Regions from separate parts of the Mammaliicoccus vitulinus genome, predicted to be linked through region 1. Evidence: predicted binding sites of a transcription regulator. Region 1 holds the regulator's gene; each other region holds the start of a gene.
What was found. The regulator Rex, encoded in region 1, represses fermentation and respiration genes when NADH is low (regulators of the CRP and FNR family bind a similar motif). The targets are predictions, from matches to a motif close to TTGTGAAATATTTCACAA.
Positions count from the first base shown of each region.

Region 2: a site for Rex is predicted at 3,385-3,402, ahead of PYW35_RS02830 (nitrate/nitrite transporter). Genes of this name have one in related genera too.
Region 3: a site for Rex is predicted at 3,915-3,932, ahead of PYW35_RS02795 (nitrate reductase subunit alpha). Genes of this name have one in related genera too.
Region 4: a site for Rex is predicted at 5,071-5,088, ahead of qoxA (cytochrome aa3 quinol oxidase subunit II). Genes of this name have one in related genera too.

Region 1 covers NZ_CP118974.1:772,135-780,325, forward strand. The annotation lists gene PYW35_RS03810 (ABC-F family ATP-binding cassette domain-containing protein) at 288-2,210, opposite strand; gene PYW35_RS03815 (redox-sensing transcriptional repressor Rex) at 2,373-3,005, shown strand; gene PYW35_RS03820 (twin-arginine translocase TatA/TatE family subunit) at 3,017-3,241, shown strand; gene tatC (twin-arginine translocase subunit TatC) at 3,314-4,096, shown strand; gene PYW35_RS03830 (YeeE/YedE thiosulfate transporter family protein) at 4,410-5,468, shown strand; gene PYW35_RS03835 (sulfurtransferase TusA family protein) at 5,487-5,711, shown strand; gene PYW35_RS03840 (LacI family DNA-binding transcriptional regulator) at 5,820-6,773, shown strand; gene PYW35_RS03845 (sucrose-6-phosphate hydrolase) at 6,842-8,191, shown strand, end outside.
Region 2 covers NZ_CP118974.1:598,373-606,563, forward strand. The annotation lists gene narJ (nitrate reductase molybdenum cofactor assembly chaperone) at 1-404, shown strand, start outside; gene narI (respiratory nitrate reductase subunit gamma) at 397-1,077, shown strand; gene nreA (nitrate respiration regulation accessory nitrate sensor NreA) at 1,109-1,552, shown strand; gene PYW35_RS02820 (sensor histidine kinase) at 1,549-2,583, shown strand; gene nreC (nitrate respiration regulation response regulator NreC) at 2,600-3,253, shown strand; gene PYW35_RS02830 (nitrate/nitrite transporter) at 3,458-4,618, shown strand; gene PYW35_RS02835 (ThiF family adenylyltransferase) at 4,724-5,725, shown strand; gene PYW35_RS02840 (MogA/MoaB family molybdenum cofactor biosynthesis protein) at 5,737-6,237, shown strand; gene moaC (cyclic pyranopterin monophosphate synthase MoaC) at 6,238-6,717, opposite strand; gene PYW35_RS02850 (molybdopterin molybdotransferase MoeA) at 6,786-8,045, shown strand; gene mobB (molybdopterin-guanine dinucleotide biosynthesis protein B) at 8,042-8,191, shown strand, end outside.
Region 3 covers NZ_CP118974.1:588,672-596,862, reverse strand. The annotation lists gene narH (nitrate reductase subunit beta) at 1-211, opposite strand, end outside; gene PYW35_RS02795 (nitrate reductase subunit alpha) at 201-3,872, opposite strand; gene PYW35_RS02790 (ATP-binding cassette domain-containing protein) at 4,078-4,677, opposite strand; gene modB (molybdate ABC transporter permease subunit) at 4,684-5,352, opposite strand; gene modA (molybdate ABC transporter substrate-binding protein) at 5,364-6,131, opposite strand; gene fdhD (formate dehydrogenase accessory sulfurtransferase FdhD) at 6,370-7,164, shown strand; gene PYW35_RS02770 (GNAT family N-acetyltransferase) at 7,224-7,970, opposite strand; gene PYW35_RS02765 (biotin transporter BioY) at 7,985-8,191, opposite strand, start outside.
Region 4 covers NZ_CP118974.1:1,837,388-1,845,578, reverse strand. The annotation lists gene PYW35_RS09335 (glycosyltransferase) at 1-460, shown strand, start outside; gene PYW35_RS09330 (hypothetical protein) at 585-866, shown strand; gene qoxD (cytochrome aa3 quinol oxidase subunit IV) at 1,010-1,303, opposite strand; gene qoxC (cytochrome aa3 quinol oxidase subunit III) at 1,300-1,908, opposite strand; gene qoxB (cytochrome aa3 quinol oxidase subunit I) at 1,901-3,895, opposite strand; gene qoxA (cytochrome aa3 quinol oxidase subunit II) at 3,895-5,010, opposite strand; partial or broken gene PYW35_RS09305 (immunoglobulin-like domain-containing protein) at 5,345-5,770, opposite strand; partial or broken gene PYW35_RS09300 (immunoglobulin-like domain-containing protein) at 5,930-6,241, opposite strand; gene PYW35_RS09295 (RrF2 family transcriptional regulator) at 6,372-6,800, opposite strand; gene PYW35_RS09290 (globin domain-containing protein) at 6,985-8,142, shown strand.

The sequences.
Region 1 (8,191 bases):
TATTTACGAACCTTAAATAAAATGCACGCTATATTCATAAAGTCAATACAGAACATTTGTACTTGTGCACAAGTTAACCACAAATTGTGGATAACCTTTGTATATCTTTTAATGTGTTTGTGGATAACTTCGATGAGAAATAATAGCTTTTTACATTTTACCTGTGGATAACTAGGATAACTCTGTGGATGACTTGCAAAACAAGACTTTATAGTGTGAATAAAGATGTGGTTAATATTTCGCATAAAAAATCACTAAGGTGTAAAAATGACCTTAGTGATTTTGTGTTAATTGAGCTTACTTTCTATTTCTTCCCATTTTTCCATGCTTTCTTCGAGCAAACGTTCTGCTTCTATTCTGAGATGATTTATTTCATTACTTTTCTCAATATCATTAAATATTTCTGGCAACGTAAGTTGATGCTCATAGTTAGAAATTTGTTCTTCATAAGTAGAAATGTTATTTTCAATTTCTTCTAATTGTCGTTCAAGTTTACGTTTTTCTTTTTTTAATTGTTTTTGATTGGTATAGAAATTATCATCTTTAGCAGTTTGAGTAGATGTGCTTTCATTCTGTTCGTAATTACTGATTGCCTCACGTTGTTCGAGTTTTTCTAAATAGTATTGGTAATCTCCCTGGAAAAGTTCATTACCTTCTTGTGTGATATGAAATACCTTGTTCGCAAGTTCATTAATAAAATAACGATCATGTGATACAAAAAGTAAAGTGCCTTCATAATTTTGTAATGCTTGTTCTAACATTTCTTTAGAGTCAATATCTAAATGGTTTGTAGGCTCATCTAATATGAGAACATTATTTTTCTCAAGCATTAATAAAGCTAATTGAAGTCGTGCTTTTTCTCCACCAGATAAGTCATTAATAATTTTTTTTACTTCTTCTTGTGTAAATAAAAATCTTCCTAAAATAGTTCTAATATCTTTTTCAGGCATGTGTGAATATTGATTCCACACATAATCTAATACTGTCATATTTGATTTGAATTCCGCTTGTTTTTGATCGTAATAACCAATTTGGATATTAGAACCGAAAGTGATATCACCGGATAATGCAGGAATTTTTTGAGCAATCGTTTTAATTAATGTCGATTTACCGATTCCGTTTGGTCCGATGATTGCGATACGGTCATGACGTTTAATTTCTAGATTAATGGCTGACGTTATACTTTTAGAATATCCAATTGCTAAATTATTAACTTTTAAAACATCTTCTCCTGTTGCTCTATTAATCTCGAAAGAAATTTGAGCACTCTTTGCATCAAGCCTTGGTTTATCGATTCGTTCCATTCTCTCTAATACTTTACGACGACTTTTTGCCATACCACTTGTAGAAGCACGTGTTATATTCTTTTCTACAAATGTTTCTAATTTTTTAATTTCACTTTGTTGTCTTTCATATTCAGCCATTACTTTCTCATAATGTGCGTCACGTTCTTTTAAAAACTTACTGTAGTTACCAACATATTTTTTTACAGAACCTAAGGCAACATCATAAACTTGATTGACTATTTTATCTAAAAAGTATCTATCATGACTGATAATTACGATAGCGCCTTTGAAATGTGCTAGGTAGTTTTCTAACCATTCTGTTGTATCCATATCTAAATGGTTAGTAGGTTCATCAAGTAATAATAAATCAGGTTCACTTAATAGCATTTGTGCCATTGATAATCTAGTTTTTTGTCCACCACTGAAAGATTGGATTTGTCTATCGAAGTCTGATTCGACAAAGTTCAATCCAGTTAATACTGTTTTGATCTTGCTTTCATAATGATAGCCACCCATTACTTCAAATTGATTTGACAACGATTCATATTGGGATAATTTTTCTTGATAAGTATTGTTATCATAGTCATCAGCATGTTGGCTTAACCAGTCTGTTAATGATTTCATTTTTTCTTCAATTGTTATCACATGTTCAAATGGTTTTCTCATTTCATTCATAACGGTATCATCGGAATCTAAAGACATTTGTTGTGTTAAATATCCCATGGAAACTTGTTTACCTTTAGAAATGTGACCAGCATCATAACTTTCGACACCGGCAATAACCTTCATGAGCGTTGTTTTTCCTGCGCCATTTCTTCCAACGATTGCAATTCTTTCACCAGTTTTAACTTCGAAATCGACATCTGAAAAAATAACATCACCGTCAAAAGATTTTTCTAACTTATTTATTTGTAAAAGTATCATGTTTACACCTCTCTATTAGTTATTATTCTACATGAAAATGACTTATAATTGTATGTAAATGACATACAATATTTATATAGTTATTTTACGTGAAGTTTGATATAATTGACCCATTAGATGTGAACGCAATCACATTATTTTACAGTGGAAAAGGTGAGGATTTTGGCAAAGAATGATGTGAAGATCCCTAAAGCTACTTTGAAACGTTTGCCTCTTTATTATAGATTTGTTAGTACACTTCATAATTCAGGTGTTGATAGAGTATCTTCTAAAGAATTAAGTGAAGGTCTTAAAATTGATTCAGCTACTATTCGTCGAGATTTTTCATATTTTGGTGAATTAGGTAAAAAGGGTTACGGATACAATATTAGTTATTTATTGAAATTTTTTAGAACAACCCTTGAGCAAGATGATTTGACTAAAGTTGCAATCGTTGGTGTTGGTAATTTAGGTACTGCACTCGTAAATTATAATTTTACTGTTAATGATAGAATGCAAATAGTGGCAGCTTTTGATCAATCAGAAAGCATAATTGGAAGTATGGTTGGTAAATTATCAGTAGATAGTATGGAAAATTTTGAAAAGATAGTTGAAGAAGTAGGTATACAAGTTGTAATATTAACTGTACCACAACAAGCGGCACAAAGAGTTGCTGACCGTATAACATCTGCTGGCATTACTGGCATTTTGAATTTTACACCTCAAAGAATAAATGTACCTGAGAAAGTGCAGGTTCATCATATAGATTTAGGAATTGAATTACAATCTTTAATCTTCTTTATGAAGAATCAATAGGAGGGTATCAAATGGAAGCTTTAATGTTTATTAATACAGTCGGTATTTCAGGACCAGTTAGTTTATTATTTATAGGGGTAGTTGCATTAATTATTTTTGGTCCTAAGAAATTACCACAGTTTGGTAGAGCGATGGGTTCAACTTTGAAAGAATTTAAAGATGCTACAGATGGTATGACGAACTTTGATGAGAAGAAAAGCAGTCCTGAAGATAGCAAAGATAAAGAAGTTAAATAGAAATTTATTTAACAGATGTTCCCTTGAATGTGGCGGGTTTCCTGCCACATCTTTTTTTAGATTGGAGGTAAGATGGTGAATAAAGACAATTTAACTTTTGTCGAACACTTAGAAGAATTACGTGGACGTATTATGATCATTATATATTTTCTAGTAGGGGGGCTTATTTTAGGGTTTTTCTTTGCTAAGCCAGTGATATATTATATTACGAATGATGATTTTACTCAGACATTAGAATTGAATGCCTTCAGAATTACAGATCCACTCACAATATACATAGCAATGATAATTATTATTGCATTTATCATTGTATCACCAGTTATATTATATGAATTATGGGCATTTATATCTCCAGGATTACATCCGAAAGAACAAAAAGTTACACTTAGTTATATTCCATTTAGTTTGTTTTTATTTGTTGGAGGATTGCTATTTTCATATTTCATCATTTTTCCATATTTAATTTCATTTACAATGGGATTAGCAGACGATATGGGGATAAAACAAACAATCGGTATTAAAGAATACTTTAGTGAATTGTTTAAATTTACAATCCCGTTTGGATTTGTATTTCAATTGCCTATTTTATTGCTGTTCTTAACTAGGTTAGGAATAGTAACACCAATGTTCTTAAAGAAAAATAGGAAATACGCATATTTCATACTTCTAGTAGTTGCAGCATTAATCGCGCCACCTGATTTTATGACGCATATGTTATTTACAATCCCGATGATACTGTTATATGAAATCAGTATTGTCATATCTAAAATAGGTTATAAGAAATATTTAAAAGCAGAGCAACGATTAATGGAAGAAGAATTAGGAATGGATGAAGATGAAAAGAAACAGCCGTAGAAAGTACGGTTGTTTCAGACTGTCGACAAAGTCACTTAAAGTGAACTTGTTGGCAGTCTTTTTTTGCGCATGCTTTCCTCGGAGAAGGTCTGAGCCTCGTCTTAGCAACTTCCTTCTTCCCACAGAAGTCGGCGCAAAAACAGTGCCGTATTTCAGGAAAACATTTTATTTATATATGATTTATATTAAATCTAAATCATTTTTTGAATTGTCAAATATTTGTAATGAAATAGTAACTTGAAAACATCTGGAATATAATATATTATTATTCCTATCATTGTAATAGGGATAAGGAGATGTAAATGTGATTTGGATGGTTGTAAGTGGACTTATAGTCGGGATATTACTCGGTTTTGTTATGCAAAGAACACGATTTTGCTTAACAGGCGGATTTAGAGATATGTATGTACAGAAGAACAACAAAATGTTTTATGCTTTATTAATTGCTATTTCTGTTCAAAGTATCGGGTTATTTACTTTAGTAGGATTAGGCGTATTTAAAATGGAAGCTGAAACATTCCCATTAGTTGGTACTATAATTGGATCGTTTGTATTTGGTATTGGGATCATACTTGCGGGAGGTTGTGCTACTGGTACATGGTATAGAGCTGGTGAAGGTTTAATAGGTAGTTGGATTGCATTAGTGTTGTACGGTGTAACGGCAGCAATTATGAAGTCTGGCCCATTAAATCCTTTACAAGAAAACATTAATTCATATAGTGTTGTGAATTCAAACATGGCAGAAACACTTCATGTACCTGTTTGGTTATTAATCGCAGTATTAGTGATTGTAACAGCATATTTTGTTACAAAAACTTTGAAAAAACCAAAAGTTGCTATTCCTCAGTTAAAACAGAAATATACGGGAATACGACACATTTTATTTGAAAAAAGATATCATCCTTTCGCTGCAGCAGTGGCGGTAGGTATTATTGCATTAATTGCTTGGCCTATGAGTGTATCAACGGGTAGAGTTGGAGGACTTGGTATAACAACACCTTCAGCGAACATCGTACAATATTTAGTAACGGGAAATGCTTCGTTAATTAACTGGGGCATATTTTTAGTACTAGGTATATTTGTAGGTTCATATATTGCAGCTAAAGGTTCAAAAGAATTTAAATGGAGAATGCCAGATACGAAGACAATTAGAAACAGTGTGATTGGTGGCGCTTGTATGGGTGTTGGTGCATCATTAGCAGGTGGTTGTTCTATCGGTAATGGTCTTGTATCTACAGCAGCTATGAGTTGGCAAGGCTGGGTTGCCTTACCTTCAATGATTTTTGGTGCTTGGTTTATGAGTTACTTTATTTTTGTTAAACCCAGAAAAGCAAGACAAACTAAAACACAAGTTAGTACGCAAAGTATTTAATAAAAGGAGTGTATAAAAATGGTACATGAATTAGGTACTGTTGGAATGGTATGTCCATTTCCATTAATAGAAGCACAAAATAAAATGGATGAAATGCAAGTTGGGGAACAATTGAAAATTGATTTCGATTGTACGCAAGCGACAGAAGCGCTACCTAACTGGGCAGCAGATAATGGTTATCCTGTCACAAATTATGAGCAATTAGGCGACGCTTCATGGACGATAACAGTTGAAAAACAATAATAAATAATTTTGTAAAAGGACTGAGTTCGCAAAATGAACTCAGTCCTTTTATTTATATAAGAAATGGAAACGGTTTTATGATAGAATGTATTTTTGAGAGGTGTGTCTATGAAGACGATTAAAGATATAGCCCAAATGGCTGGTGTTTCAAAAAGTACAGTTTCTAGATATTTAAATGGTGGCTCTATAAGTAAAAATACGAAAGAAAAAATACATAAAGTAGTAGAAGAAACAGGTTATAAACCTAATCAATTTGCTCAAAGTTTAAAAGCCAAAAGGACAGGGTTAATAGGTGCAATTGTTCCTAGATTAGATTCATATGCAACTACAGAAACCTTAAAGGGAATTGAGACGAGTTTGCTTAAACAAGATGTACAAACCATGATCGTTAATACGGACTTATGCATGGAGAGGGAAATTGACTCTATATATATGCTCGCAAAAAGAAAAGTTGACGGTATTATATTAATGGCTACTCATATATCGGAAGAACATATGAAAGCAATCAAAGCTGTTGACTGTCCTATTGTCATAGTAGGCCAGTCTCATGCTGATCTATTATCAATCGTTCATGATGATTACAATGCGGGTAAGCAGGTTGCTAATTGGCTTATTAAACACAATAAACATCACATTACATATGTTGGTGTTTCAGAAAATGATATCGCAGTAGGAAAGACGAGAAAAGATGGTTTGTTTAATCCATTAAAAGAGCATGGCATTCAGCCAAAGTTTATTGAAAGTAGTTTCAGTATAAAAGATGCTCAACAGATAGGTGAAAATATTACGATTAGAGAAGATGAAGTAATTGTTGCAGCTACCGATAATATTGCATTGGGCATTTATCATACATTATTAAAAGCAGAAGGTATGATGCCAACTATTATAGGTTTCGGAGGTAATAAAATCACTGAAATTGTAGCACCAACTATACAAACAGTTAAATTCAAATACAATTTAGCAGGAGAAACTGCTGTTGACGTTTTAAATAAATGTATCAACAATCAACCAGTTGAAAAATTAAGTGTTATTGATACTTATTTTGAAGGATTGGATAAATAAACGACAAAAATTATGATAAAATATATATATTATGGAACCGGTTCAAACTAGATGTAAGGAGAATGATAATGGTAAATTGGACACGTGAAGAAAGATATACAAAACTATCAGATATATCTGAAGAAGCATATCATGAGTTACAAGAAAAAGTTAATCAATCAAAATGGCGCCAAACTTTTCACATTCAACCAAAGACCGGATTATTAAATGATCCAAATGGTTTAGTTTATTACAAAGGCAATTACCATATTTTTCATCAGTGGTTTCCTTTAGGAGCAGTACATGGATTGAAGTATTGGTATCATTATACGAGTAAAGACTTAACTCATTTTAAAGACGAAGGAATTGCGCTATCTCCAGATACAGAATTTGATAGTCATGGTGTATATTCAGGTAGTGCTTTTGAATATGATGGCAAATTACATTTAATGTATACAGGTAATGCTAGAGATGATGAATGGAATAGAAAATCATCCCAAATGGTCGCTGTCCAACAAGAGGATGGGACTTTTAAAAAGTTTGAAAATCCTGTAATTCACGACACTCCAAATGGTTATACTGAACATTTTAGAGATCCAAAAGTGTGGCATGAAAACGATAAGTATTATGCGATTTTTGGTATTCAAAGAGACAACGAAACAGGTACTGCAGTTGTCTATGAATCAGATAATATTAAAGAATGGACTTTAAAAAGCGAAATTCAAACAGATTTACAAAATTTCGGTTATATGTGGGAATGTCCTGACTTATTCAAATTAAACGGAACAGATGTGTTTATCTTTTCACCGCAAGGCATCGAACCAGAAAACAATCAATTTGAAAACATTTACCAGTCTGGCTACATAATGGGCGATTTTAATATTGATACTTTAAAATTTAACCATAAGAATTTTGTGGAATTAGATCAAGGCTTTGATTTTTATGCACCTCAAACTTTCTTAGACGAAAATGACAATAGAATTTTAATAGGTTGGATGGGACTTCCAGAAATTGATTATGCTACAGACGAAGAAGGTTGGGCACATTGCTTAACAATTCCGAGAGTGTTAACAATTGAAAATGGAAAGTTAATGCAAAGACCTATAAAGGCTTTAGAAAATTTAAGAACAAATAAAGAAACAGCAGAAGGTTATGCGAATAAGCACTCTGTTAAATTACATCCATATGAAGGTAAACAATTTGAATTAATGATCGATATTCTCGAAAATGAAGCAACCGAAATATATTTTGATGTAAGAGTATCGAAAAAATGTTCGACACAACTAATTTATAATACAAAAACGAAGCAGCTAACATTAGAGCGTTTCGAAAGTGGTATCGTTAGTGAAGCGGTTGATAAAACAACACGTACAACAACTTTAGATCAAGATTTGAAACAGTTAAGAATCTATAGTGATACTTCAAGTTTAGAAATCTTT
Region 2 (8,191 bases), 170 kb from region 1:
TATCATTAGATGATATTCAAGAAGTATATACGCGAACATTTGATTTTGAAAAAAAGACGACTTTATATATGACATATAATAAACTAACTGAACAAAAAGAAAGAGGACAAATGTTAGCGAGATTAAAAGTATTATATGAAATGTTTGGTTTAGAGATGCCTAAGAGTGAACTATCTGACTTTTTGCCTCTGATGCTGGAGTTTTTGTATGCTGCAGAATGGAGAGGTGACAGCAGAGCACAAGAAAGCTTAACACTGGTCGTGATGGTGATAGAAGATGGTACTTATGAATTATTAAAAGCACTAGGAGAACAAAACAGTCCATACTTCCACCTTATAAAAGCACTGCGAGAAACTTTGAAATCATGTGTTGTAGAACAAGAGAAGGTGACAAATTGTGATTAATCAATTTATATGGGTTATTTTCCCTTATTTATGTGTTGCAATATTTATAGTTGGCCATATCTTTAGATTTAAATACGATCAATTTTCTTGGACGGCAAAATCTAGTGAATTTATAGAGAAAAAGCAATTAATGTGGGGGAGTATTTTATTTCACTTAGGTATTATTCCTGTCATTTTTGGGCACATCGTCGGTTTAGGTGTGCCTGCAGAATGGCTAAGTGCTATCGGTGTGAATGATCATATGTACCATATTGGAGCTGTATATATCGGAAGTATCTTCGGTATTGTGACGTTAATCGGGATGTTTTTGTTAACTGCTAGAAGAATTACGAAAGAAAATGTTAGAAGATTGAGCTCAGCTTCAGACATTCTTGTAAATTTATTATTACTAGCAATTGTATTTATGGGGTGTGTCGCAACATTATGGACGAATGCGACAACGCCAGAATTCGATTATAGACAAACGATATCAGTATGGTTTAGAGGTTTGCTAATTTTTAAACCTGATGCTGCATTAATGACTCATGTACCATGGACATTTAAAGCGCATATTATATTAGGGTTGTTCATAACGAGCATTTGGCCATTTACTAGATTGGTACATGTTTGGAGCGTTCCTTTAAACTATTTTAGCAGAAGTTATATTATTTACAGAAAGCATAAAACGAATTAAACTATAATTAAAATATGAAGGGGTGTTTAAAATGTCTAATGATTTTAATTTTCAGGAACAACTTAATCAAATTCGTGCAACTTATGAATATGATTTTGTAGGATTAGCTATGTCTTCTGAGCAGTCTGCGCCTTTTCACATAAAATGGCGATATGTATCTGGAAATTTGAATCATAGATATAAAAACATTGTATTAAGAAGCGGTCGAGGAATTGCAGGTATTGTCATAAAAAGTGGTAAACAAATAACGATTCAAGATATGACAAATAGTCCATATCAGGATCAGTTATTTAACTATCCAATTATTCAGAGCGAACAATTAACGGCACTTGTAGCTATGCCTTTATGGAGACAAAATAGAGTGTGTGGCGTGCTTTTGTTTGGACAACGTGATAATAAACCATTACCTGAAAATGATGTTACCCATTTTAAACGTTTTGGACCATTTTATGGAAAGGATATGATTAATTCATGAGCTCAGAAGATTCATCTATTTTGACGAATATACTTAAACAATACTATGAAAAAACAAGCGAGATGATAGTGTTTTTAAATAGTAAAGGTCAAATTATTAATATGAATGAAGCTGCTAGAAAAGTGATCTCAGAAGATAATCAATCATCATTAACACACCCGATTTGTAGCCGTTGCGAAGGGTATTCTAATGAGTATGCACTTCAATCATGTAGAGATTGCTTTTTAGAATCTTCTAAAATTGGAAATACGAGTTTTCAAGTGTTTATGCAAACGAATAGTGGTACTGTTGAGCCTTTTACAGCAACTTATCAAACGATCAGTCAAGAAGATGATATTAAAGTTTATACATTACAAAATGTATCTCCACAAATTGAAAGACAACAAAAGCTTCATCAACAGACGATGATGCAAAAAACGATTTCCGCACAAGAAAATGAACGTAAAAGAATTTCAAGAGAATTACATGATGGCGTTGTTCAAGAATTAATAAATGTAAGTGTTGAATTAAGATTACTTAAGTATCAAGACAACATTGATCAATTAAAAACGCAGTCACACCAAATTGAAAATTTAATGTCTAGTTTGATTGACGATATACGAAATTTATCATTGGAACTAAGACCATCTTCTTTAGATGATTTAGGTTTAAATGCAGCATTTAAATCATATTTTAAACAACTAGAGAAAAACTTTGGATTCATTGTTCATTATCATTATGATTCATCAGTAGAACGTTTTAATTCAGAAATAGAAACTGTCGTGTATAGAATTGTACAAGAAGCCGTATTTAATTCTTTAAAATACGCTAATGTAGACAGTGTGGATGTTCATATGACGTGTGATGGTCATGTTATTGAAGTTGAAATTGCTGACCAAGGGACTGGATTCGTACTAGGCAGTGAGCCTAAAGGTTCGGGACTCGGTATTTACGGTATGCAAGAACGTGCTGAAATTGTCGGTGGTAAAGTGAATATTGAGAGCAAGCTCGGAAAAGGTACGAACATAAAATTAAATGTACCAATAGTATAATGCTGGGGGAAGAAACATGAAACTCGTAATTGCGGATGATCATGCTGTAGTGAGAACTGGTTTTTCAATGATATTAAATTATCAAGAGGATATGGAAGTAGTAGCTACAGCAGCGGATGGGCTAGAAGCATACCAAATGGTCGCTAAACATGAACCAGATGTGTTAATTATGGATTTGAGTATGCCACCGGGAGAATCTGGTTTAATAGCTACAGGTAAGATATCAGAAGACTTTAAAAACACAAAAATATTAATACTCACGATGTTTGATGATGAAGAGTATTTATTTCACGTTTTGAGAAATGGTGCTAAAGGTTATATATTAAAAAATGCGCCAGATGAAGAGCTCATACATGCTGTAAGAACGATCCATAGAGGAGACATGTATATTGATTCAAAAGTAACAAGTTCTTTAGTAAATGAGTTGGTGAATCCAAAACAAAATGGCGAACATAGCTCTAAAGATCCATTTAAAATATTATCTCAAAGAGAACTAGAAATTCTTCCTTTGATTGCAAAAGGATATGGTAATAAAGAGATAGCTGAAAAATTATTCGTTTCAGTTAAAACGATAGAAGCACATAAAGCACGAATTATGGACAAACTAGAGTTGAAATCTCGCCCTGAACTCGTTGAATATGCAATGAAGAAAAAATTATTAGATTTTTAAAATGTATTAAAAAGGCCTGACAATGAACGATGTTAATCTCGTTATAGTTGTCAGGCCTTTTTATGTCTTAATTTAATGCGATAGCATTTTTAATATAGGGAGTTTACATATTTTTCTAAGGGTATATCCTTATGTGCATTTTTTCACAAATAACCTACAATAAGCATGAAATGAAAGTTAACAATGTTCAAAAAGGGTGAAAAAATGAGAAATAACATAGGGAAAGTTCAATTACCGCTTCAAACCTTTAGTTTAATGGCAGGATTTATGGTTTGGAGTATACTAGCACCTTTAATGCCTTATATTACGCAAGACATTAGTGTGCAAGAAGGACAGAAAGCCATAATTTTAGCTATACCTGTCATATTAGGATCCGTTTTAAGAATACCAATTGGATACTATACAAATTTATTAGGTTCTCGGTTAGTCTTTTTAAGCAGTTTTATTATTTTATTATTCCCGGTATTTTATTTGAGTCAAGCACAATCAACAGGTGGGTTAATGATAGCTGGATTCTTTATTGGGCTAGGTGGCGCAGTGTTTTCAGTGGGTGTAACGTCTATACCTAAATATTATCCTAAAGAAAAACATGGTTTTGCTAATGGTGTATATGGAATGGGTAATTTAGGTACAGCGGTATCATCATTTTTAGCACCTCCCATTGCAGGAACTATAGGATGGCAACATACTGTGCAATTATATTTAATTGTTATGGCAACATTTGCAGTACTTATGTTTATCTTTGGTGATAAGGAAGAGGCTAAAGTTAAAATTCCAATGATGTCACAAACTAAACAAGTTATGAATAACTATAAGCTACATTATTTTAGTTTTTGGTATTTTATTACGTTTGGTGCTTTTGTAGCCTTTGGGTTATTTTTACCAAACTTTTTAGTTGGACACTTTGAAATTGATAAAGTCGATGCAGGGATTAGAACAGGTGTGTTTATTGCGATAGCCACTTTATTGAGGCCTATCGGTGGTATGTTAGGAGATAAATATAACGCTTTAAATGTATTGAAAGTTTTCTTTGTTGGAATGATTGTAGGTGCTTTATTACTTTCGATTTCAAATAACATCTTATTATTTACAGTAGGGTGTTTAACAATCAGTATATGTGCAGGTATAGGTAATGGTTTGATTTTCAAACTTGTTCCGACTTATTTCAATAAAGAAGCAGGTGTTGTGAATGGCATTGTTTCTATGATGGGTGGACTAGGAGGATTTTTCCCACCTCTAATCATTACATTCGTGACGAGTTTAACAGGTTCAAATCATTTAGCATTTTTCTTGTTAGCTTTATTTGGAATTATTGCACTTATTACGATGATGCATATGACAAAACTAGAAAAAAAGATATTATAATAGTATAACCTGCTCTTTTAAGGAAGAGTAGGTTCTCTATTAATTGAGGATAAAGTGCTTTCAATCTATAATAGAGTTAAAGAGATTCGTGAAAGGTTGATAAAAATGAACGAACGTTATTCTCGTCAAATTTTATTCGATAAAATTGGAGAACAAGGACAAGAAAGAATTGAAAAGAGCAACGTCACTATAGTGGGAATGGGTGCATTAGGTACTCACGTTGCAGAACAGCTTGCAAGATCAGGTGTAAGTAGACTTAACATTATTGATAGAGATTATGTAGAATCTTCTAATCTACAGAGACAGACACTATTTGTAGAAAAAGATATTAAAGAAATGTTGCCAAAAGTCGTGGCAGCAGAAAGACATTTAAAAAAGATACGCGAAGATATCCAAATAAAAACATATATAGCGCAGTGTGATGCAAAGTTATTACAAGAAGTAGCGAGTTATTCTGACATTATTATAGATGCAACGGATAATTTTAATACAAGGCTTGTGATCAACGACTTTGCTTTTAAAATGAACATACCTTGGATTTATGGTGCTTGCTTAGAATCTAATTATGTTCAAGCTACATTTATACCAGGCGAAACACCTTGTTTTGATTGTGTACTACCTCAGTTACCCGTTATCAATCGAACGTGTGATACGGTTGGCGTCATCAATCCAGCTGTAACGATGGCAACAAGTTTACAAGTTGTAGATGCATTAAAAATATTATCTGGTTATAAATTTACGCCTAAAATCACTTATGGTGATGTTTGGGATGGTGAACATCAAACATTTGGTTTTGAACAAATGAGACGAAATGATTGTGAAACGTGTGGAGAGCATCCAACATATTCAAAACTTGCTGCGTCAGATCAACAAATTACAGAGTTATGTGGTCGTCATACTGTCCAATATATAAATGAAAAATTAAATCGACCAGCAATTGAAAAGTTTGTTGCGCAAAATGGATTATTACATAGATCCAATGCTTATATGATTCAATATTTATATGATGATCATAGAGTTGTCGCTTTTAGTAATGGAAGATTATTAATTCATGATATTGAATCTGTTGAAGAAGGAAGACAATTTGTTGAGAATATGTTTGGATAGGAGCTGTTGGGATGAGTATCGTTGATAGAATCGAGCGAGATATTAAAGTCGCAATATTGACTGTAAGTGATACGAGAACGAAAGAAACGGATAAAGGTGGTCAACTTGTTCAAGACTATTTAAAGCCTTTAAACGTTAACCTCTCTGATGAAAATTATCAAATTGTTAAAGATGATATCGCATCAATTCAATCTCAAGTTACGAAGTGGTTAAATGCAGAACTTGATGTCATCATCACGACAGGTGGAACTGGCATAAGTCAGAGAGATGTAACGATTGAAGCAATTAAACCTTTATTAGAGAAAGAAATTGAAGGTTTTGGTGAATTATTCAGGTATTTAAGTTACACAGAAGATGTAGGTTCTAGAGCTTTGCTTTCTAGAGCAATTGCTGGAACTAAAGGTAAACAAGTCATCATTTCTATTCCAGGATCAACCGGTGCTGTTAAATTGGCAATGGAAAAGCTCATCACTAAAGAAATCAATCATTTAGTACATGAGCTTAATAAATAATTATTGTCGATTGAAATCACCGTTTATCCCACCGGATTTATGTGATAAATACGTTTCACCGATGATCATGCCTTTATCTACAGCCTTACACATATCATAAATCGTTAAAGCTGTTACACTTGCTGCAGTTAATGCTTCCATTTCTACACCTGTCTGACCTTTTGTCTTAACAGTAGCAGAGATGTTTAATGTGTATGAATGTTCATTATCCCAGTCAAATTCGATATCAATACCTGTTAATTGGAGAGGATGGCACATTGGTATGAGTTGGCTCGTATTTTTAGCAGCCATAATACCTGCAATTTGAGCTGTACCAAGTACATCTCCCTTTTTATTAGTTGCATTTTTTATTTGGTTATAAATGGTTTGATTAACTTTAATACTAGAGTTTGCGATTGCAATGCGTGTACTTGTTTCTTTATCAGAAACATCGACCATTTTTGCATGGCCTTGCTCATTAAAATGTGTGAAATCAGACATTATGATCATCCTTTCTAAAAAATATTATAACATGTAAGCAAAGATAAAATGACAAGGAGCGTTAATAAATGTCAGTTGAAATGCGAACACCAATACCTGTTAAAGAAGCAATAGAAAGCGTCATTCAAGTCGTAAAACATAAAGAACCCTTTACGCTATCTGTAGAAGAAAGCTTGAATTATATATTAGCTGAAGATGTACAAGCTACGTATGATATTCCAAGGTTTAATAAATCACCATATGATGGATTCGCTATAAATAGTCAAGACTCACAAGGGGCCACTGGAGATAACAGAATTGCGTTTAAAGTTGTTGACCATATTGGAGCTGGCACACCATCAAATGTAAAACTGAAAAATGGGGAAGCTGTTCGAATTATGACTGGTGCGCCTATACCAGATGGCGCTGATGCAGTTGTCATGTTTGAACAAACGGTGGAAAATGAGCATGGTTTTACCATTCGTAAGTCTTTTGAACAAGGTGAAAACATTTCATTTAAAGGTGAAGAATGTAGAGAACAGGATATTGTCTTGGATAAAGGACAACAAATCAATAGTGGCGTTATTGCTGTATTAGCAACTTTTGGATACCAACATGTTAAAGTTTTTCAAAAGCCTACAGTAGCTATCATTGCAACAGGAAGCGAGTTAGTAGGTCCAAAAGACCCACTAGAACCAGGAAAGATTAGAAATTCTAATGGTCCAATGATAGAAGCCTTATGTCGTGATATAAATATTGAAACAACTACATATGAAATTCAAGAAGATAATCTTCAAGGGTGTATAGATATCGTGAAAAAGGCAATGATGCAGCATGACATTGTAATAACAACTGGCGGTGTATCTGTAGGTGACTTTGATTATTTGCCGAAAGTTTATGAAGCAATCGATGCAGAAGTGTTATTTAATAAAGTACAAATGAGACCAGGTAGTGTAACGACGGTAGCGTATAAAGATAATCATATATTATTTGGTTTATCTGGTAATCCATCTGCATGCTATTCAGGGTTTCATTTATTTACGAAGCCGGCTATACAAAAAATGATGGCAGCTCAAGAAATTTATCCAGTCATAATAGAAGCGATACTTAATGAGGATTTTAAGAAAGCTAACCCTTTCACGAGATTTATAAGAGCAAAAATCTCATTCTCTAACGATGGTGTATATGCGGCACCATCTGGTTTTAACAAATCAAATGCAGTCGTTGCAATTGTAAAAAGTAACGGCATGATTATATTACCGAGTGGGACTAGAGGATACGCTGAAGGTGATAAAGTAAAAGTATTATTAACCGATCATCAATCATATGAAAGAGCATTGAATCTATGAAATGTTTACAAATAGTAGGGTATAAGAATAGTGGTAAAACAACTTTAATTAATAAATTAATTAAAGTATGCCATGATAACCAACTAACGGTATCGACCATCAAACATCATGGACATGGCGTTGAAGATATTTCAATGGACCATAAA
Region 3 (8,191 bases), 180 kb from region 1:
TTTTATTAAGCACCCAGCCACCTTTATATGTTTCTTGATCTTCCCAACGTTTCGGATAGCCTATCCCTGGTTTCGTTTCTACGTTATTGAACCAAATATATTCAGCACCAGGTCGGTTCGTCCATGTGCTTTTACACGTTACACTACACGTATGGCACCCGATACATTTATCTAAATTCATTACCATAGCTACTTGTGCTTTAATCTTCAAGCCAATCTACCTCCTTCATTTTTCTAATCGCAACATATACATCTCTTTGGTTACCGATAGGACCATAGTAATTAAAACCGTAACTAATTTGCGCATAACCACCGACTAATTGTGTTGGTTTCAAATGTATACGGGTTGGTGCATTATGAGAGCCTCCACGCGTATCTGTAATTTCAGAACCTGGTGTTTCAATATGTTTATCTTGAGCATGGTACATAAACATTGTTCCTCTTGGCATTCTATGTGATACAACTGCTCTTGCCGTTACAACACCGTTTCTGTTATATACTTCGAGCCAATCATTATCATTAATATCATTTGCCATCGCATCTTCTTTTGAAATCCATACTGTCGGTCCACCTCTAAACAGCGTTAACATATGAAGGTTATCTTGATATGTTGAATGTATATTCCACTTTCCGTGAGGCGTTAAATATCTCAATACAAGCGTGTCAACACCGCCTTTTATTTGTTTGTCTTTCGTTCCAAACACCATTGGAGGCAATGTCGGTTTATAAACAGGTAAGTTCTCTCCAAACTGTAAGAATACTTCGTGATCAATATAATAACTTTGTCTTCCAGTCAATGTTCTAAATGGTACATAACGTTCAATATTCGTAGTAAATGGCGAATATCTTCTACCTAATTTATTTGACCCTGGGAAGACTGCTGTAGGTATCACTTCTCTAGGTTGAGCCGTAATATTTTGGAATGTAATTTTTTCAGAAGCACGTTCAGCTGAAATATCTTTAAGTGTCATGCCTGTTTGTTCTTCCAAGTCGTCGTATGATTTTTGAGACACTTTCCCATTTGAAGCTGATGAAACGTTTAATATAACGTCTGCTACTTTTCTTGCTGTATCCATTTTTGGCAAGCCGTTTTTAACTGTGTCATCTTCCCAAGTATCTAACATAATTTTTAATTCATCATACTGTTCTTTAACAGAAAAGCTTATGCCGTGAGCGCCAATTTTCCCTTTTTCTAATAACGGTCCAACAGAAATGTATTTATCGTATATAGCCGTATAGTCTCTCTCAACTACTGCAAATCCAGGCATCGTTTTACCTGGTATTGCGTCTATTTCACCTTTTGACCAGTCTTTTACGATACCGTATGGTGTTGAAATCTCTTGTTTAGAATCATGCGCTAACGGTGTTGTTACAACGTCTTTAAATGTCCCTTTCATATGCGTCTTAGATAATTCTGATACAGATTTAGATAAAGTTTTGAAAATATCCCAATCTGATTTAGATTCCCATAACGGATCGACTGCTGGGTTAAATGGATGAATAAATGGATGCATATCCGTTGAAGAAATATCATGCTTTTCATACCAAGTTGCTGCTGGTAGAACGATATCTGCATATAAAGGTGTCGCTGTCATTCTGAAATCTAAAGCAACTAACAAGTCTAATTTGCCATTTGTTTCTTCTCTCCAAATAATTTCTTCTGGCTTTTCAGTTTCATTAGGATTTGCTAACAAACCAGATTTAGCACCTAATAAATGCTTCATGAAATATTCTTGTCCTTTGGCAGAACTTGAAATTAAATTTGAACGCCAAACAAATAATGTTTTAGGATGATTTTGTTTCGCATCTGGATCTTCTATAGCAAATTTTGTCTTTTTCTTTTTCACAGATTCTACAGCATTTTTAATGATTGTGTCGTTTGAATCGTCACCTGCTTCTTTCGCTTCTTCGCCAAATAATAAGCTATTACAATCAAATTGTGGATATGATGGTAACCAGCCTAATCTCGCTGCCAACACATTGTAATCTGCAGGATGCTGATGCTTTAATTCATTTGATAACGGTGATTGTAATTTATCGACACCCGATTCTTCGTATTTCCATTGGTCAGTAGCAAAATAAAACCAACTTGTCGCATTCTGTAATCTTGGTGGACCTTGCCAATCTTTTGCAAAGGCAATTGTTGACCAACCTTCTATAGGTCTACACTTTTCTTGTCCTACATAGTGCGCCCATCCACCACCATTTACACCTTGGCAACCACACAGCATAACGAGGTTTAAAATCGAACGATATATTGTATCTGAGTTAAACCAATGATTGATGCCAGCTCCCATAATAATCATTGAACGCCCTTGTGTATCAATTGCATTTTGAGCAAACTCTCTTGCAACTTGAGTGACAACAGAAGATTTAACACCTGTTATTTTTTCTTGCCATTTAGGTGAATAGAATGAATTTTCATCTTCATAACTTGAAGCTTCAAGAGGATGATTAAATCTTTTTACACCGTATTGGCTTGTCATTAAATCATATATCGTTGCTATATAAATTTTTTCACCGTGTTGATTTTCAATTTCTTTAGCTAAAATCGGTCTTTCAAAAATGCCATTTCCTGTATTATCAAAATAAGGAAATTGAATCGTCATCAATTTTGAATTGTGTTCTTTCAACGTTAATGCTGGATCAATCTTTGAACCATCTTCGTTTTCTAAGTTAAGATTCCACTTAACGCCTTCTTCATATCGTTGTCCCATTGTTCCATTAGGTATCACAAGCTTTTCAGTATTTTGATCATATACAACAGGTTTCCATTCAGCATGTTCAGTTTCCATACCTAAATCACTGGATCTTAAAAATCTGCCTGCTTTATATCCTTCTCCATGCTTTTCTAATTGAATAACGAAAGGCATATCTGTATATTGTTTCGAATAATTTATAAACATTTCTTCTTGCTTATCTTCATAATATTCTTGAAGTATGACGTGTGTCATCGCTTGAGCCAATGCTGCATCAGTACCTGGATTTGGAGCTAACCAATTATCAGCGAATTTCACATTTTCAGCATAATCCGGTGCTACTGATACAACTTTTGTACCTTTATAACGAACTTCAGTCATAAAATGCGCATCAGGTGTTCTTGTAAGTGGCACGTTTGAGCCCCACATAATAATATAACCAGCGTTATACCAATCACTAGATTCAGGTACGTCTGTTTGTTCACCCCATATTTGTGGAGATGCAGGTGGCAAATCGGCATACCAGTCATAAAAGCTCAACATTTCTCCACCTAATAAAGAGATAAAGCGAGCTCCAGAAGCATAACTGATCATAGACATCGCAGGTATAGGCGTAAATCCAGCTATTCTATCAGGACCAAACTTTTTAACCGTATAAATAATTTGTGCGGCGATGAGTTGTGTAACGTCTCTCCAATTAACTCTTACGTGCCCACCTTTACCTCTAGCGCTTTTGTATATTTCCGCTTTGCTTTCATCTTCTACAATAGATGCCCAAGCAACAACAGGATCACCAAATTCACTTAAAGCAGCTTTCCATAATTTCCAAAGTTTCCCTCTAACATAAGGGAATTTCACACGTAACGGGCTATATTCATACCATGAAAAAGAAGCACCACGAGGACATCCTCTCGGTTCAAATTCAGGCATGTCAGGTCCACATGAAGGATAATCAATCTGTTGATTCTCCCATGTTATAACACCATTTTTCACGAAAACTTTCCACGAACATGATCCAGTACAGTTAACACCATGTGTAGTCCTAACCACTTTGTCATGACTCCATCGCTCTCTATACATCTTTTCCCATTCTCTACTTTTCTCTTCTAAAATCGACCAGTTACCATTAAATTTTTCAGTTGGCTTAAAGAATTTCAAACCTAATTTAGACATCGATAGAACCTCCTAATAATTGCCCTTTATTATCTAAATTAATTGTATTTTTTTTCACAAACTTTTTATATTAGGGGATTACCTATAGTTCCTTATGAAATCCCTATTCTCATGATTTTGTATAATGCTGTCTGAGGAATACGTGAGCAAAAAAAGACTGCCGACAAGTTCACTTTAAGTGACTTTATCGACAGTCTGAGATTTTTTATTTTATTTCTATTATTTCATCTGCTAATGTTTGAACTTCTTTTTTAGAATGAGATACAAGAATAATTGGAATTTGCCACGTCCTAAATATAGATTTTATAAGTGCCATTCCTTCTTCTTTAGTCTCATCATCCAAACTCGAAAATGGCTCATCTAATAACAGCAAGTTCGGCTTTACGCTTAATACCCTACATAATGCTACTCTTTGGGATTCTCCACCCGATAACGTTGAAGGGTATTGATTTAAACAATTACTGATTCGTAACTGATTGATCAACTGTTCCGTTTCTTTGCTTGCTGACTTCATATAATGAATATTTTCTTGAACGGTCATATGTGGAAATAGTTGATAGTCTTGAAATAAATATCCAATTTTTCTTTCTTGAACTTTTATAAGATGGTTACCGTCACTTAATGTTTTGTTCTGTATAATAATTTTACATTCATCTGCTTCTGTCAGACCTGCAATGATATTTAACAAAGTAGATTTGCCAATACCAGATTTACCTACAACTGCATAAATTTTAGGTTGTGAAGACTCGATATTTAATTTGATTGTTCTATCTTTAATGGATTTTTTTATAGAAATATTAATCATAAATATCTACTCCCACTTATGATGCTTTTGATTTAATAAATTAATCGTACTTATTACACATATAGCAAAAGTTATCAATACTATTACCCATAGCCATGCCTTATGTTCTTCGCCTGACTGCACTAAGAAATATATTTCTAAAGGAAGCGTGTTCGTTAATCCTGGAATGTATCCAGCAATCATAAGTGTAGCGCCAAATTCTCCGAGTCCTCTAGCAAAACTCATGACAACACCTGAGAATATAGACCGCTTCGCCAAAGGTAATACAATCGTTCTAAATATCTTTCCTTCACTCGCTCCCATAGTTCTAGCTGAGTTGAGCATTTTTGGATTTATCGCTTGAAAACCATTGATAACATGTTGATACATTAAAGGTAAGCTCACAATAATGGCTGCAATGACAGCACCAATCCACGAAAAAATGACATTAATATGAAATACATTATCTAACAGTTGTCCGAAAAATTGATTTTTTGAAAATATAATAAGCAATATAAAACCCATAACAGTTGGTGGTAATACAATTGGTAACATGATGACACTTTCGATAATGGGCTTTAATTTACCTTTATAGTTAAACATCAGTTTAGCCAGAGTGATACCTAGGATACATACGATGATCGTACTAATTAATGTTACTTTAACGGATATCCATAATGGTGTTAAGTCTGGCATAGCTTTATCTCCTAACCTTCAAAGTGATATTCTTTTAAAATTTCTTTCGCTTCTTTAGATTTTAAGAAATCAAACCATTCTTTCGCTTCTTTATTATCTGTAACGAGTCCTGCTCTATATATAATTGGTTCATTTAAAGGTGCATCTGATAATTTAACAACATTATCTGCTTTTTTATCTTTTCCTTTATATAAATCAGTTTCATATACAAAGCCAGCTTCGGCATTTTCTTTTTGAACATAATTCAATACTTGTTTCACGTCTTTAGCAAATACAAATGTACTTGTCATACCTTCATATAAATCTTCTTTTTTCATATACTCAAGAGCATAATGGCCTGCTGGCACACTTTTTTCTTCTCCAAGAGCCACTTTTTTAGGTGAAGTAATATCTCTCAATTCTTTTATATCAGAATTTTTATATTTTATAATAATTAATTTGTTTTTAGCATAATCATAAACTTCAGATACTTTATCATTATCTTGTAGTTTATCGACATCTGATGTATTTGCTGACATTATCACGTCTACATCTGCTCCAGCCTCTACTTGTTTACGTAAACTTCCTGAACCACCATAATTAAATTTAATATGCGTATTAGGATGCTTTTTATTGAATTCCTTTTCTAGCGCTTTCGATACATCTGTTAAACTTGCTGCTGCCGAAACTGTTAAAGTCTTACTTTCAGTTTCTTTTTTAGCTTTATCCTGATTAGATTCCGTACTACAACCAGCTAATACAAGAAGTAATGCTACGGCAAATATTAATAACTTTTTCATTTTCTCGTTCCTCTCTCATGTAAAATATGTATAAACTTAATTTACACCTTTCAATATATTAATGAAAGCCTTGTGTTTATTTTTTCACAAATACTCCTTAATTGATATAGCTTATTTATAAAACAAGGGATATCCCCTACACATTTATTGCATCGTTCGAAAGTGCTTTCACTTTATATATGCTTCTTTTAACAGTAAAATTAATATATATTAATTAATGACTAAGTGAGGAATTCTTATGAAGCATAATATGGCTTACAATCAACCTATTTTAAAATATCAAAACAATAAGTTTATAGAAACAACCGATTGCTACGTTACAGAATTTCCTCTCACAATCATGATAAACGGTGAAGAGTTTGCGACAATCATATGTTCTCCAAATAATTTAAGAGAACTCGTTATAGGTTTTATAGCATCAGAAGGCGTCATCATGAAAAAAGATGAAATCAAAAGAATCACAATAGACGATTCAAAAGGATTTGCACATATAGAATTAACTAAAATAATAGATCCTAATTATAAAAAGTACACACAAAGAATGATTTCATCATGTTGCGGAAAAAGTAGAGAATTCTATTTTAATAACGATGCTGCTACAGCCAAAATATCTCATTCAAAGTTAAAAATAAATCCACAACAAATTATCTCAATGATGGATAAACTGCATACAGAAAGCAAAACATTCAAAGAAACCGGTGGATTACACAATGCGGCAATCAGTGATGGTGATAACTTTTATGAACATCGCTCAGATATCGGCAGACACAACGCTCTCGATAAATTGTATGGACACTGTATAGAATACAATATTCCGATTCGAAATAAAGTGCTCATTTTTAGTGGTCGTATTTCCTCGGAAATATTGATTAAAGCTGCGAAAATTGGCGTAGGCATTATTCTGTCTAAATCCGCACCTACTAACTTAGCAATTGACTTAGCAGACGATTTAAATATCACATCTGTCGGTTTTATTAGAGACGGTAGCTTCAACGTTTATAGTCATTCAGAAAGAATCATTAGAAGTCTTTAAATGAATCAAACAACTAAGCGCCTACTAAACCCTATAAAGGTAAAGTAGGCGCTTATTTATTATTCATTTTCTTTTAAAGCTTCGTATTGATAGCCACTATATACATAACCTTGTTTCTTGTACATATCTTTTGCGGTATCTTCTCCATCTGCTACTAATATAATCGGCTTGTCTTGAGCAAAGTCCGCAACGAAAGCTTGCATCTTAGTACCGATACCGAGCTTTCTATAAGGTTCTCTTACTGTAAAACTATCTAATTCTACATATTTCTCATGGTTCCAAATGAGTAATGTACCAACTGGCTTGCCTTGATAATATGATAATACTTGTACAGGATTATCTTCATATAATTGTTTTTTACTCACTTCAATTTTAAGTTCTGCATAATCTGTACCGTACTTCTTATCATATTCATAAGATACATTTAAAAAATCTACAAGATTATCTTCATTAGTTGTTACAACATCTATATCGTCATTATCTTTACTCACAAAATCTTTATCTACATTAATGTATAATTCAATCCAACTATATTCATAACCATTTTCTTTTAAGTATCCTTCTAATTCAGAATCTATTGAATGATTTTCAGGAAACACAAATTTTAGAAAAGGTTGTTTATGTTGCTCATGTAACGTTTTCAACATCTGTTCGTCTTTTTTAAAAGTATTTAAATCAGGTATAACTTTGTACACTATTTTATTAGAGTCATACTGAATACGTTTATTCAAAGTATGATATTGGATATATCGATCTGTCTCATTCAATATGTCTCCATCTGTTACTATGTCTATAAATGAAACCATGTTAAGTCACCTCATTAAGTTTTTCTTAACCTTTTAATTTCAGGTATATTCTTCAAACTAAATAATAACATAGTTGCCAATATTGCTTTAACAATATCCCCAGGAAGGAAAGTAGCTGCTAGTATATATCTTTTAGAAATTGATATATTCATGAATTCTCCCATGAAATAACCACCAACTAAGTTGAGTAATAACACACCAATAATGATATTAACGGTTAA
Region 4 (8,191 bases), 1.1 Mb from region 1:
ACAAGAATTAAAAAACCTTAGCAAAAATTCTTCCGAAGCTCATAGAATACACTTTTTAGATAAAGTGCCATTTCAAGAATTACCGTCCTATACAAGAGAAGCTTATTTAGGCTTTCAAGTATTGCAAAATATATGTTTCAATCATTATTCCGCCAGTTCAAATAAATTATTTGAATATATGATGGCACATGTTCCTGTAATAAGTTGTGACTTTCCAGAAATTAAAAAAGTTGTAAATGAAACAAAAACAGGATTAGTAGTTGATCCTCACAATGCAGCTGACATTGCACGAGCAGTTAATAAGTTGGTAAAAGATGAGGCATTGAGAAATAGTTTGAGTGAGAATACTAAGCATGCTAAAGAAATATATAATTGGAATAATGAAAAAGCAAAGCTAATTGATATTTATGACGAATTTGCCCCTTTAACGAGTAAAGCCATTCTACTAAATATTAATTAATTTAAACTGTCTACAAAGCTCTATGCTTGTAGACAGTTTTTATTTAGTTAACTTGTATTTAGTAAACATAGATATTACAATGATATAGCTAATATAGATAGGGATAAAAGGAGTTTAGTTTAAGATGTACATAAATAAAGGCATTAATCGCGTGAGCAATTTTATAGAAGCAGGTAATGATTATGAAGCAATGATGTTATTAAGAGACCTGGAAGCTAACGTAATGAGATATGATTTTGAAATTATGGGTGAAGGATTTAACAACTTTGCAGATTTATATGTTTCATTAAAAAATAGAAAGAAAGCAATTGAAATGTATCAAAAAGCCATTCTATACTTTAGAGAAGTAGGGAATCAAAATAAAGTAGGCGAGGTTAGTCGTAAGTTCGAAAATCTAATTTTATAGAATTAAAGAGTTTAGGACATAAACGTTCTAGAAACTTACAAAATTAGAAATATAAAAAACACCCAATCCGTAAATGAATCCAACGGATTGGGTGTTTTATTTTGAGAAAGGGAATGATATCCCAAGCTCTTAATATATAGATATTACATATGGGCGCTGTGTCCGCCAACCATAACCCAATAAGTACCGATTACTACTAATAAAGTAATAATGACTGCGAAGAGTACTTTGAAGGCTGTTGCGCGTCCATCTGGTCCTTCTGTTAAATGCATAAACATTAATAATTGAACGATTGCTTGTATAAATGCAAAACCTATAATGATTGATGTTCTTACTTGTAATGACATGCCAGTGTATAACATGACATAAACAGCTAACAACGTAAGTACAATTGAGAAAATTAAACCGACTGTATGCGAAACGACTGTTTTATTCATGATCCACTCACCATCCCTACAAGATAGACTAGTGTAAAGATAAAGATCCATACAACATCAAGGAAATGCCAATACAAACTTCCGATAAATACTTTTGGTGCGTTATGTTCATTTAATCCACGAGTAGCAATTTGGATTAAAACGCCTGATATCCAGAATATACCTACAGTTACATGGAGACCATGTGTTCCTAATAGGATAAAGAATGAAGACCAGAATGATCCTAGTTGTGGTGTAACACCTTCATGAACGTAATGTGTGAACTCGTAAACTTCAAATCCAACGAATCCTGCACCTAATAATATTGTGATAATCATCCATACCATCATCATTTTGACATTTTGTTTACGCATGTAATAAACTGCGATACCACAAGTGTAACTACTTACTAATAATAAGAATGTCATAATCATAACTAATGGTAATTCAAATAGTTCAGGTGTAGTGAATCCACCATATGAACCACTTTTTTGTAATACTAAGAATGTAGCAAATAATGTACCGAATAACGCAACTTCCGCAGTAAGAAAGACCCAAAATCCGAGTTTATTTAATTGCCCTGTTTCATTAACAGTATCAATTGTATTATGTTGTTCATTACTCATCTTTATTGTCCTCCTTTTCCTGCAATTCTTGTTTGCGTAATTCACGTAGTTTTGCTTCATTTTCTTCTAATTCTTCAGCATGAATATGGTAACCATAGTCTTTTTCGAAACTTCTCCATATCATACATGCAAATATACCTGCACCAAAGATGATTGCTGGAATATAAGTTTCGAATATGAGGAAGAATCCACCAAATAGGAAGCAGACTGCCATCCAGAAACCAACATGTGTATTGTTAGGCATGTGTATATCTTTATAATCTTGATCATCAAGATAGTGTTTACCATTTTCTTTCATTTCTACAAATGTTTCAGTGTCATACCATTTTGGTGTAATCGCAAAGTTGTAGTGAGGTGGCATAGCTGAAGCAGTAGCCCATTCTAATGTTCTACCTAAGCCATTCCAGTTGTCACCAGTTGCTTCACGTTTAGCTTTACCAAAGCTATATACGACGTTCCATACTAAAGCTAAGAATCCTATACCCATCAAGAATGCACCCATCGTTGAGATGAAGTTTAATGTGAACCATCCATCTGCTTGAGTGTATTTGTATAAACGACGAGGCATACCATCTAAGCCTAATAAGAATTGTGGTAAGAAACAAAGGTTAAATCCTAAAGTAAATGTCCAGAATAACCATTGATTAATTTTTTCATTCAATTTGTAACCAAACATTTTTGGATACCAGAAAATTAAACCTGCGAAACATGCGAATACAACACCAGCAATAATAACATAGTGGAAATGTGCCACTAAGAAATAAGTATTGTGGTACTGATAGTCTGCAGCTGCCATGGCAAGCATGACACCTGTAACACCACCTAAAGTAAAGTTAGGGATGAATGCTAATGAGAATAGCATTGGTGATTCAAATGTAATTCGGCCTTTATACAAGGTGAATAGCCAGTTGAATATTTTAACACCGGTTGGTATTGCGATCAACATAGTTGAGATTGAGAAGAATGAGTTTACTAATGCACCATTACCCATAGTGAAGAAATGGTGAACCCATACTAAGAAACTTAGGAACGCAATACCACTAGTTGCCCAGACCATACTTTGATGTCCGAATAAACGTTTTCTTGCAAATGTTGGGATAATTTCTGAATAAATACCGAATGCTGGCAATACAAGTATATATACTTCAGGGTGACCCCAAACCCAGAAGAAGTTAGCCCATAGCATTGGCATACCACCATTAGCTATTTCAAAGAAGCTTGTGCCCATTAAACGGTCGAAAGTCATTAAAGCAAGTGCGACAGTTAAAATAGGGAAGGCTAATATGATTAATAATGATGTTATTAATGTTGTCATAGAGAACATTGGGATTTGCATAAATTTCATAGATTTAGTACGCAATTTTAAGATAGTAACAAAGAAGTTAATACCAGTCATTAATGTACCAATACCTGAAATTTGAATAGCAACTAAATAATAATTAATACCTGTACCTGGACTGAAATCAGTTGCTAGTGGAGCATAGTTTGTCCAACCAGCAGCTGGAGCGCCACCAAGTACGAATGAAATATTGAATAGACCCATACCTGCAGCAAATAACCAGAAACTCAAGTTATTTAACATAGGGAATGCAACATCTCGAGCACCTAATTGTAATGGTACAACGACGTTCATTAAACCAATTAAGAACGGCATAGCCATGAAGATAATCATGATAACACCATGTGTTGTAAAGATTTCATTATAGTGCTGAGATTCGAGTAATTTACTATCTGGTGCCATTAATTGTAGACGAATAAGAAGTGCATCCATACCACCACGGAAAAACATAATGATTGCAGATATAATGTACATTACACCGATTTTTTTATGGTCTACTGATGTTAACCATTCAGTATACAACCATTTCCATTTTTTGTAATAAGTCAATCCACCAACAACAGCTATACCTGTTAATACAAGCATAACTTGCGCTATTGTGATCATCCAGTCATTTTGTATGATTAATTCATTCCATGGAAAATTCATTACTTGTCACCTCCATGGTTATTGTTAGAAGACTGCTTATCTTGTTTTTCATCTTCAGATTTAGCGTCTTCTTGGATTTTTTCCATTTCATCCATATGATGTTCTTCTTCTTTTTTGAAGTCACTGTCATATTTTTCATTATTTTTAAGAATCGTAGGTTTCATTCCATGACGTTCGTAGTTTGGATTAGTAACAGTTACTTTACGAGCTGGTAATACTGGTTTATCTGTTACGCCTTCACTTTCGTCATAGAAGTTTGGATCTTTCGGCTCATAACGGTAACGTTTAAATGCATGGAAGATATATTCCGGATCCGCAGCTGGATCAACATATGCTAAATGTGTACCACTATAAGTAAGTTCCTGATTCTTAGTTGTAGGTAAAAGTTGGTGATCAAATGTGTCTTGATCTATTGTTTTACGTTTCTGTGATTTTGAAACCCATTTATCGTAATCTTTAGAGCTTACTGAGTTTACGTTAAATGTCTGTCTAGAGAAACCTTCACCATTAAAGTTTGAATTTCTTCCTTTAAAAGTACCAGTTTCATTGGCTTGTAATGTCCAATCCATTGTCATGCTTGTCATAGCATATTTCTGACCACCTAATTGTGGAATCCAGAAACTTGTCATCATATCCATAGATTGTAGTTTGAATAAAACTGGACGACCTTCTGGAATTGTTACATGATTTACTGTTTCAACTTTTTCATCTGGATAACTAAAGAACCATTTATAACCAGCACTTGTTGCATAAATAACTACTGGATCTTCATCAGATTTAGGTGGTTCCTCATAAGAATACAGAGATTTAATCGTTGGTACAGCTAAAATCACAAGTATGATAACAGGAATTGTAAACCATACTGCTTCTAAGATGACGTTGTGATGCATAGTACCTGATGTTTCATTTTTTGTTTTTCTATATTTTATAATAAATATTAAAAACAAAATTGAGACCACTATAACAATAAAGACCATCATGATAATTGAAAAGATAATTAAGAAATGTTGATCTTCTGCCATAGGGCCTTTGGGGTTTAATACTTCTAAATTTGAACAACCACTAAGTAAAATACCTAATGTTGACATGAGAAGTATTGATTTTAACTTTGCCACGTTTTTTACCTCCCAATTTTCTATATACCTATATATATGGCTAGACCTCAATTTTAAAGGATTTGAACATATTTACAAGGCTAGTAAAAGGGATGTAAGCGTTATAATTTGAAAATGTATGAGAATAACTTTGATATGACGGCTTTTTATCTAAATGTTAAATTTTTGTGTACATTTAAAAAGATAATAAAATAAGCAAAATATTAGTAAAAACATTGATTTTTCAGCATATTAAGAAAATTGAAAGGTGAAAAAATTTGTAAATTGATACTATAATTTTGCTCATAAATAAAAAAGGAAGATTTCAATTAAATATTGAAATCTTCCTTTTGTGTTATTTCACTGTTATTGTTCTACCTTGAGCAGTAATATGGCCATCAGCATCTGATACTGCATATCCTACTTTATACTTACCAGGTTTATCTGTATTTACTTCACCACTTGTTACAATGTCTGAAGTTAAGTCTTTACCTGAGTTGTCTTTAGCTTTTACATCTTTTAATAGATCGAAATCTTTACCTTTTTTCACTGTTATATCTTTTATACCCGTTATTTCTGGTTTAGGTGCTAATTCAGCATCATTTACATAAACGCCACGTTTATAAGTGTAGTAATAACCATCTGAATCTTTGACGTGATAAGTGATATATTGCAAACCAGTTTTCGAAGTATCAATATTACCTTTAACAGTAACTTTATCAGTGATGTCGCCATCTTTCTTATCTAAAGCTTTAACACCTTTCATTGTGTCAAAATGATCGCCTTGATAAACTAAATCTTTAGTTGGTACCGTAATAAGAGGCATGTTATCGTCTAAGTTTTTAGTTGAAGTTTTTTTGTTAGAAGCAACTTCTGCTTTTGATTTATCTTTATCATGAGTCGTTTTATCTTTAGATCCGTTTAAAGAACCTTCTTTGACTACATAAACATAGTGCCACTTAGTTCGATATGCACCATCAGAATCAGTAACTTTATACTGTACTTTATATTTACCTAATTTAGAAGTATCAACATCTCCACTAACTTTAATTTTGTTAGTTAAGTCGCCATCTTCTTTATCATAAGCTTTAATGCCTTTTAATGAATCATAATCAGCGCCTTTTTCAACAACGTCTCCTTCAACACCTTTAATTTGTGGAAGACTGTTACCAGTAGCACTAGCAGTTAATGAAGGTGTAACTAATGATGCCGACACACCAAGAACTGTTAATGACTGTATTATTTTGTTCATCATAATTATGTACTCCTTTGTTGTAAGCTATAAGGAAAGAATAACATGACTCGTGCATCAATTCCTTATTAATTTAAATATTATCGCAATCTTGTCACATTTACATCGACCTTAAGACCGATTTCAACGTTTAAGGTGTATAAAGTGTTTCTTTTAGAGTATTTTTAGGGATAATATCACTTAAATAATATTTATCTAAAGTAAGTAAGTATTCATTTAAAGCATGATTAAGTGCACCTTTTAATCCACAGTTTAATACAATGGGGCATGTGTTTGTCTCCATATTAAAACATTCTACCAATTCGAAGTGATCTTCAGTTTGTCTGACAAGCTTTCCGATATTTATTTCAGAAGGAGATTGATTAAGAATTATGCCACCATTTCTTCCACGAATAGATTTTAAGTAGCCTAATTTTACAAGTTGATGTACGACTTTAGTTAAATGATTTTTGGAAATGCCATAAAATGTCGCAATCTCTTCTATTTGAGATTGTTTATTCTGTTGAGCAAGGTACATAAGTACGCGCAACGAATAATCCGTATATTGGGTGAGCTTCATAAAGTTCATCCTCCTTATAATATATTAATTATACTTAAAACAAAGTCTAAAAAACAATGATTGAATTTGAAAATCATGAAATATTGACAATTTTGTAAACAAACACAAATTATATTGAAAAACATTGTGAAACTATTTACAATTAAACATGTATTTAAAATATATCTTTAAGAGGGGGATTCTGATGTTATCAGAACAAACTAAAGAAATCGTTAAACAAACAGTACCAGTATTAGAACAATACGGAAATGAAATTACTAAAGTCTTTTATGAAAGATTATTTGAAGCACACCCAGAATTATTAAATATCTTTAATAAATCAAACCAAAAACAAGGGAAACAACAAACGGCATTAGCACAAACTGTATTAGCAGCAGCTAAACATATCGATCAGTTAGAAGCAATTGTGCCTAATGTTAACCAAATTGCTCATAAACACCGTGCGTTACAAGTAAAAGAAGAACACTATCCAATAGTTGGAGAGTATTTATTAAAAGCGATTAAAGAAGTATTAGGCGACGCAGCTACAGACGATATTATGAATGCTTGGGAAGAAGCATATGGTGAAATCGCGAGCGTATTCATTCAAATGGAAAAAGCAATGTATGAACAAGCTGCTTGGGACGACTTTCAATCATTTAAAATTACTAATATCGAAGACCAAGGTACTTCAATGAAATCATTCGAAGTTGAACCAGAAGAAAATATTAAAGTACCAGAGCTTATAGCTGGTCAATATATTACAGTACGTATTAAACCAACAAATGATGAAAACTTGGCGTTAAGACACTATTCAATTTTTTCAGTTAAAAATGATGGAAAAATCAGATTTGCTGTTAAAAGAGAAGGTGCGGGCGAGAAAAAAGGACTTGTATCACATGACCTACACGATAGTTACTCAGTAGGAGATACTTTAGAAATCTCAGCTCCAGCAGGTGATTTCAAAGTAGAATCACCTGAAGATAAAAAATTATTGCTATTATCTTCAGGAGCTGGTGTAACACCAATGTTAGCTATGTTAGAAGATGAAGGTTATAAAGGTAGAGATGTTCATTTCGTACATGTTAACGAATCAGAAGCAGATGTACCATTCAAAAAAGAAATAGATGCATTAAATGTAATGAACAATAATGTTGAAGTTACTTACCACTTAAGAGAAAGAGACGGTTACTTAACAAGTGACGAACTAAAATCTTGGATAAATGAAGATGTAGAAATTTATTTATGTGGTGGTATAACATTTATGGATACAATTTTTGAAGAATTAAACAAATTAAACATTGATCAATCAGGTGTACATTTCGAACCATTTGGTCCAAAAATGAGTATTACAAACGTATAATTCCGATACACGCAAAAAACCAATCCGTTGAATTCATTTCAATTAGCGG